DNA from 2 places in the Kluyvera ascorbata genome. Region 1 is predicted to be linked to the other one. Evidence: predicted binding sites of a transcription regulator. Region 1 holds the regulator's gene; the other holds the start of a gene.

Evidence for each region. The regulator PhoB, encoded in region 1, activates phosphate uptake and scavenging genes when phosphate is short. The targets are predictions, from matches to a motif close to CTGTCATAAAACTGNCNNAT.
Region 2: the regulator PhoB is predicted to act here: its motif matches at 2,713-2,732, upstream of pstS (phosphate ABC transporter substrate-binding protein PstS).

Annotation. Positions count from the first base shown of each region.
Region 1 covers NZ_CP096201.1:3,862,116-3,866,383, reverse strand. Annotated here, with positions in the region: gene sbcD (exonuclease subunit SbcD) at 1-622, opposite strand, end outside; gene phoB (phosphate response regulator transcription factor PhoB) at 814-1,503, shown strand; gene phoR (phosphate regulon sensor histidine kinase PhoR) at 1,525-2,820, shown strand; gene brnQ (branched-chain amino acid transporter carrier protein BrnQ) at 3,230-4,268, shown strand, end outside.
Region 2 covers NZ_CP096201.1:5,040,841-5,045,108, reverse strand. Annotated here, with positions in the region: gene pstA (phosphate ABC transporter permease PstA) at 1-564, opposite strand, end outside; gene pstC (phosphate ABC transporter permease PstC) at 564-1,523, opposite strand; gene pstS (phosphate ABC transporter substrate-binding protein PstS) at 1,597-2,637, opposite strand; gene glmS (glutamine--fructose-6-phosphate transaminase (isomerizing)) at 2,934-4,268, opposite strand, start outside.

The sequences.
Region 1 (4,268 bases):
GAAACGCGTCCAGTGTGCCAATATAAATGTCGCGTACCGCGTCACTTTTGCTGGCACCGACGGTCGTCAAATGACCGCTGGCAATAATCGGCAGCGTGGCGTCACCGCGTAGCGTGCAGGCTTGCTGGTACTGCAACTGGTAGTAATCGGTAATGCTCGCCAGTACCTGCTGGACTTTTTCGCTGCCGGAAAGCCCGGCCTGGCTGGTTATGATGTCGCGCGGGCGCAGGAACGGCACCGGGCAGAATACCGCGCCGGGCGTGCCGTCGCGGCGGTTCAGGATAAAGGGGGCATGGCCTGCGCTGGCGATCACCGTGGTATTCAGAAATGAAAGGATATCGCGGGATTCATTCAGCGTTGCCACAGAGTCGTGGTTGCCCGCCAGCACGACCAGATGGCAGCCGGTTTGTTGCAGATTAACCACAAATCGGTTGTACAGCTCACGCGCGTAGCTCGGCGGGGAGCCGGTATCGAAGATATCGCCCGCCACAATAATGGCATCGACTCGTTCGGTTTCGGCGGTCGCGAGCAGCCAGTGCAGAAAAGCCTCATGTTCAGCCGCGCGGCTCTTGCTGTAGAAGTTCTGGCCGAGGTGCCAGTCCGATGTGTGGATGATGCGCATAGCGGTTCCGTGAGAAGTGGCGTAAAGTTGATTATAAACATCAGCCTACGTTGAGGTCGATGAGCGCGTTTCGGCAGTGTCATAAACGGCAAACCGCGATCATCTAACGGTCATGTTTTTCATAAATCTGTCATAAATCTGACGCATAATGACGCCGTATATAATACTGATGTCTAAAAACAGGGCAAATAATGGCAAGACGTATTCTGGTCGTTGAAGATGAAGCGCCAATCCGCGAGATGGTCTGCTTCGTACTGGAACAAAATGGTTTCCAGCCGGTAGAAGCTGAAGACTACGACACCGCTGTCAGTAAACTGAATGAACCCTGGCCCGACCTTATTCTGCTCGACTGGATGTTACCGGGCGGTTCGGGACTGCAATTTATTAAGCATATCAAACGTGAAGCGCTGACGCGTGACATTCCGGTGGTAATGCTCACCGCTCGCGGTGAAGAAGAAGACCGCGTGCGTGGCCTGGAAACGGGCGCTGACGATTACATTACCAAGCCATTCTCACCAAAAGAGCTGGTCGCCCGCATTAAAGCGGTGATGCGCCGCATTTCGCCGATGGCGGTGGAAGAGGTGATTGAGATGCAGGGGCTGAGCCTTGACCCGACCTCTCATCGCGTGATGACCGGTGAAAACCCGCTGGACATGGGCCCAACTGAATTTAAACTGCTGCACTTCTTTATGACGCACCCGGAGCGCGTTTACAGCCGCGAACAGCTGCTGAACCACGTCTGGGGCACTAACGTTTATGTTGAAGACCGTACCGTCGACGTGCATATCCGTCGTCTGCGTAAAGCGCTGGAACACAGTGGTCATGACCGCATGGTGCAAACCGTTCGCGGCACGGGTTATCGTTTTTCCGCCCGTTTCTAAATTTTGACAGGAGTGTGACGCGTGCTGGAACGGCTGTCATGGAAAAGGCTGGTACTGGAGCTGGTGTTATGCTGTCTCCCGGCCGTGATACTGGGACTGATTTTTGGTTATCTGCCGTGGTTTTTACTGGCGGCGGTGACCGGGCTGCTTATCTGGCATTTCTGGAATTTACTGCGACTTTCATGGTGGCTTTGGGTTGACAGAAGTATGACCCCGCCGCCGGGACGCGGTAGCTGGGAGCCCTTGCTATACGGGCTCAACCAGATGCAGTTGCGTAATAAAAAACGCCGCCGCGAACTGGGTAATCTGATTAAACGTTTTCGCAGCGGCGCGGAGTCGCTGCCGGATGCGGTGGTGCTTACCACCGAAGAGGGCGCTATTTTCTGGTGTAATGGCCTGGCCCAGCAGCTGCTGGGGCTTCGCTGGCCCGACGATAGCGGGCAAAACATCCTCAACCTGCTGCGCTACCCCGAATTTACCCAACACCTCAAAAAACGTGAGTTCTTAAAGCCACTGCATCTGGTGCTGAACAGCGGTCGCCATCTGGAGATCCGCGTCATGCCCTACACCGACCGTCAGCTTTTGATGGTGGCGCGTGATGTGACGCAGATGCACCAGTTGGAAGGCGCTCGACGCAACTTCTTTGCCAACGTTAGCCATGAACTGCGCACGCCGTTAACCGTGTTGCAGGGCTATCTGGAGATGATGCAGGAGCAGGTGTTGGAAGGGAACGTGCGTGAAAAAGCGCTGCACACCATGCGTGAGCAGACGCAGCGGATGGAAGGGCTGGTGCGCCAACTCCTGACGCTCTCTAAGATTGAGGCTTCACCGACGCTGGCGCTCAATGAAAAAATTGATGTGCCGATGATGCTGCGGGTAGTCGAGCGCGAGGCGCAAACGCTCAGTCAGCATAAGCATCAGTTCCATTTTGAAATTGATGAGACGTTAAAAGTGCTGGGCAATGAGGATCAGCTGCGTAGCGCGATGTCGAATCTGGTCTACAACGCGGTGAATCATACGCCGGAAGGGACGCTGATTACCGTGCGCTGGCAGCATGCGCCGCACGGGGCATTGTTCAGCGTGGAGGACAACGGACCGGGAATTTCGCCTGAGCATCTGCCAAGGCTGACCGAGCGTTTTTATCGCGTGGATAAAGCGCGTTCACGGCAGACCGGCGGTAGCGGTTTGGGGCTGGCAATTGTTAAACATGCGGTTAATCATCACGATAGCCGATTGGATATTACCAGTGAGCTCGGCAAAGGTTCGTGTTTCAGCTTTCTGCTGCCGGAACGTTTAATTGCCAAAAATAGCGAGTAATTTCACGCTTGTCAGCTTAACTTTCCACAGACCAGCCTCGGCTGGTCTGTTTGCTTTGCAGTCAAGTAACCCCCGCGTGATTTACGAACGTCTGATTATTTTTTGTTCGCATGATTAGCCGGATGTTTTTCTTAAATCCAGTTAATCCGTCTGCTTATTTTTTCACTATCAATATAATCATCTGGTTTTGCGATCCCGTGTTGCTTTAAAACGTTATAAGCGTTTAAATTGGCCCCCATGCAGTCGTAAACAGACTGTATATACGCGGTAAATCAAAAAACTATTCTTCTCTACGCCGCGAAGGGAGCATATCCCGCTGAGTTTATTGTCAGTTTCCTCTGCATCATTCCACAGGCGCTGACACAATAAATTTGTTTTACAACACCACATCCACAGGCTGTAGTTACATATGACCCATCAATTAAAATCGCGTGACATCATCGCTCTGGGCTTTATGACCTTCGCGTTGTTTGTTGGCGCAGGCAACATCATTTTCCCTCCTATGGTTGGCTTGCAGGCCGGTCCACACGTCTGGACTGCGGCTATCGGCTTCCTGATTACTGCGGTAGGTCTGCCTGTGCTGACCGTCGTCGCGCTGGCGAAAGTGGGCGGCGGCGTCGATAGCCTGAGCACGCCAATTGGTAAAGTGGCGGGCGTACTGCTCGCTACGGTCTGCTACCTGGCGGTTGGCCCGCTGTTTGCGACCCCGCGTACCGCGACCGTGTCGTTTGAAATTGGTATCGCGCCGCTGACCGGCAGCGGTGAACTGCCGCTGTTTATCTACAGCGTTGTCTACTTCGCGCTGGTGATTCTGGTGTCGCTCTATCCGGGCAAACTGCTGGATACCGTGGGTAATTTCCTGGCGCCGCTGAAAATCCTGGCGCTGATTGTGCTGTCCGTTGCTGCCGTGATGTGGCCAGCTGGCCCTATCAGCCACGCGATGGAAGCCTATGAAACCGCCGCGTTCTCAAACGGTTTTGTGAACGGCTATCTGACCATGGATACGCTGGGTGCGATGGTGTTTGGTATCGTTATCGTTAACGCCGCGCGTTCTCGCGGTGTGACCGAAGCACGTCTGCTGACCCGCTATACCATCTGGGCTGGCCTGATGGCCGGTGTGGGCCTGACGCTGCTGTATCTGGCGCTGTTCCGCCTGGGGTCAGACAGCGCGACGCTTGTCGATCAGAACGCGAACGGTGCAGCAATTCTGCACGCATACGTACAGCACACCTTCGGTGGCGCGGGCAGCTTCCTGCTGGCGGCATTGATCTTCATCGCCTGTCTGGTGACGGCGGTGGGCCTGACCTGTGCATGCGCTGAGTTCTTTGCGCAGTACCTGCCGTTCTCCTACCGTTCACTGGTCTTTATCCTTGGCCTGTTCTCGATGGCGGTGTCGAATCTGGGGCTGAGCCACCTGATTCAAATCTCCATTCCGGTGCTGACCGCGA
Region 2 (4,268 bases), 1.2 Mb from region 1:
GTAGGCCGCTTCACGCAGGCTATCCGGCACCAGTTTGAGCATATTCTCGGTAGTACGAATAACGATAGGCACCTGCAGCAGCGCCAGCGCAATCACGCCCGCCCAGCCGGAGAAGTGCTGCATCTGCGCCACCACGATGGTGTAAACGAACAGACCGACCACGATGGATGGCGCGGAAAGCAAAATATCGTTAATAAAACGGATAACTTCAGCAAGCCAGGACTTGCGGCCATACTCCGCCAGATAGATGCCCGCCATAATGCCCAGTGGAGTACCAATAACGGTCGACCACAGGATCAGCAGGCCGCTGCCCGCCAGGGCGTTAGCCAGACCACCGCCCGCGGTGTTTGGCGGCGGGGTCATTTCGGTAAACAGCGCCAGCGACATACCGTCGATGCCGCGAGTCACGGTGGACATCAGGATCCATACCAGCCAGAACAGGCCGAAGATCATGGTGGCCATTGAGAGCGTCAGCGCAATGCGGTTTTTCATGCGTCGACGCGCCTGCATCTTGCGGCGAGACTCAGCCAGCGCGGCGGTGCTTTGCATTTCCAGCGTCGTCATTAGCGTGCCCCCTCATTCTTCGCCAGGCGCATAATCATGAACTTCGATGCCGCCAGCACAATAAAGGTAATCGCAAACAGGATAAGCCCCAGTTCCATCAACGCGGAGACATGCAGACCAGATTCCGCTTCAGCGAATTCATTCGCCAACGCGGAGGTAATGCTGTTGCCCGGCATATACAGCGAAACGCTGTCGAGCTGGTAGGTGTTACCGATGATAAAGGTCACCGCCATGGTTTCACCCAGCGCACGGCCCAGGCCGAGCATGACGCCGCCTATCACCCCGTTTTTGGTAAACGGCAGCACGATACGCCAGATAACTTCCCAGGTGGTGCAGCCGATGCCGTAGGCCGACTCTTTCATCATCACCGGGGTTTGTTCGAACACATCACGCATAACGGCGGAGATATACGGGATTATCATGATGGCGAGGATAACCCCTGCCGCCAGGATACCGATACCAAACGCCGGGCCGGAGAACAACGCACCGACAAACGGGATGTTAGAAAGAATATTGCCGACTGGCTCCTGGAAGTAGGTCGCGAACAGCGGAGCAAAGATAAACAGGCCCCACATACCGTAAACAATGCTGGGAATGGCCGCCAGCAGTTCAATCGCGATACCTAACGGGCGTTTCAGCCAGTTGGGTGCCAGTTCAGTCAGGAAGAGTGCGATACCGAAGCTCACCGGAACGGCGATCAGCAGCGCGATAAAGGAGGTCACTAGCGTACCGTAAATCGGTACCAGCGCACCAAAGACATCGTTAGGCGCATCCCACTCTTTGGTCCACAGGAAGGCGAAGCCGAACTTCTCCATACTTGGCCATGAAGAGATGATAAGAGAGACGATAATCCCGCCCAACATCAATAGCACAATCAGCGCAGCCAGTCTTACCAGCGCGCTGAATATCATGTCACCCTTTTTACCCGGTGGGTTAAAAGCAGGCTTAGTTGCAGCCATAAATCACTCTTTCCAGTTTAAAATCCGCCACGACGTTTACTAGTTGCCCGGCGTTTCCGCCGGGCTACCGTAATCAGTACAGCGCTTTACCGCTGCTGTCTTTTACGTTGGTTTTCCATGCAGCACGAACCTGCTCAACCACGCTCTGAGGCAGAGTGGCGTAATCAAGCTCGTTCGCTTGTTTGCCGCCGTTTTTATACGCCCAGTCAAAGAACTTCAGCACTTCAGCACCCTGCTCAGGTTTCTGCTGCTGTTTATGAACCAGGATGAAGGTGGTAGAGGTAATCGGCCACGCGTTGTCACCTTTCTGGTTAGTCAGGTCCTGCGCGAAGGATTTGCTCCAGTCAACGCCTTTAGCGGCGTTAGCAAAGTTGTCTTCAGTCGGGCTAACCGGCTTGCCATCGGCAGAAACCAGTTTGGTGTAAGCCAGGTTGTTCTGCTTAGCGTAAGCATATTCAACATAGCCGATGGAACCTGGCAGACGCTGTACGAATGCCGCGATACCGTCGTTACCTTTACCGCCCAGACCGGTCGGCCAGTTTACAGTAGAGCCCGCGCCAATTTTGGATTTCCACTCTTCGTTCACTTTAGACAGGTAGCTGGTGAACACGAAGGAGGTACCGGAACCATCAGCACGACGCACAACGGCGATGTTCTGAGAAGGCAGCTTAACGCCTGGGTTCAGTTTGGTGATGGCTTCGTCATCCCACTTCTTGATTTTACCCAGGTAGATGTCACCCAGGGTTTTACCGTCAAGCACCAGCTCGCCGGATTTCAGGCCAGGGATGTTAACAGCCAGAACGACACCGCCGATAACGGTCGGGAACTGGAACAGGCCTTCCTGAGCCAGTTTCTCGTCAGACAGCGGAGCATCGGATGCGCCGAAATCAACGGTGTTAGCGGTAATTTGTTTTACGCCACCGGAGGAGCCGATACCCTGGTAGTTTACTTTGCTACCGGTCTCTTTCTGATAGGTATCTGCCCATTTGGCATACACTGGCGCCGGGAAGGTTGCACCAGCACCCGTCAGGCTTGCTGCAGCTCCAGCTGCGAAAGCGCTCATCGATAAGGTCGCGGCGACAACAGTTGCGACAGTGGTACGCATAACTTTCATAATGTCTCCTGCAAGAATCCGTAAATGATTGTTTAGTGGCTACGAGGAGCAAAATAGGACAATCAGGTGACAGTTATATGTAAGGTTTATTACAGTTTAATGACAACGAAAACCATGCGAAAAATAATATTATTAAATAATTATAAATCAGTTGGTTACAAAAATAATTTACAATGAAATTACGGCAAAATTTTCTTTTTATGACAGCCCAAAAGTCATGGTTTATGACAGCTTCTGGCGATAAAAAAAATCCGGCTGTGCCTAAAGCAGAGCCGGATCGTTTTAACTAAACGAACTTATTCGACGGTAACCGACTTCGCCAGGTTACGCGGCTGATCCACATCGGTGCCTTTAATCAGCGCCACGTGGTAAGCCAGCAGCTGTAGCGGCACGGTGTAGAAAATAGGTGCAATCACCTCTTCCACATGCGGCATCTCGATGATGTGCATATTGTCGCTGTTGCTGAACGCCGCATCTTTGTCGGCAAACACGTACAGCTCACCGCCGCGCGCGCGCACCTCTTCAATGTTGGATTTCAGTTTTTCCAGCAGTTCGTTATTTGGCGCAACCACGATAACCGGCATGTCCGCGTCGATAAGCGCCAGCGGGCCGTGTTTCAGCTCGCCTGCGGCATACGCTTCCGCGTGAATGTAGGAGATCTCTTTGAGCTTCAGCGCACCTTCTAGCGCGATCGGATACTGATCGCCACGTCCCAGGAACAGCGCGTGATGCTTGTCGGAGAAATCTTCTGCAAGCAGCTCAATGCGTTTGTCCTGCGACAGCATCTGCTCAATGCGGCTTGGCAGCGCCTGCAGCGCATGAACAATCTCATGCTCGACGGAGGCATCCGCCCCTTTCAGGCGCGCCATCTTCGCCACCAGCATCAACAGTACCGTCAGCTGAGTGGTAAACGCTTTGGTGGACGCCACGCCAATTTCCGCCCCGGCATTGGTCATAATCGCCAGATCGGACTCACGCACCAGCGATGAGCCAGCAACGTTACAAATCGCCAATGAGCCCAAATAACCCAGCTCTTTGGTGAGGCGCAGGCCTGCCAGCGTGTCGGCTGTTTCGCCAGACTGCGACAGGGTGATGACCAGGCTGTTCGGGCGAACGGCCGATTTGCGATAGCGGAATTCCGAGGCGATTTCGACGTCGCACGGCATGCCGACCAGTGATTCAAACCAGTAGCGTGCGACCATCCCGGAGTTATAGGAAGTGCCGCAGGCGATAATCTGGATATGCTCAACGCGAGAAAGCAGCGCGTCGGCCTGTGGGCCCAGCTCGCTGAGATCCACTTCGCCGTGGTTAATTCGCCCGGTTAAGGTGTTTTTGATGGCGTTAGGCTGTTCGTAGATCTCTTTCTGCATGTAGTGGCGATAGATACCTTTATCGCCCGCATCGTATTGCAGGTTAGATTCGATTTCCTGACGCTTCACGCTGGCACCGGATTTGTCGAAGACCGCGACCGAACGGCGCGTCACTTCGGCGATATCGCCCTCTTCCAGGAAGATAAAGCGGCGGGTGACCGGCAGCAGCGCCAGTTGATCAGAAGCGATAAAGTTCTCGCCCATGCCGAGGCCGATAACCAGCGGGCTACCGGAGCGCGCAGCCAGCAGCGTGCTTGGGTC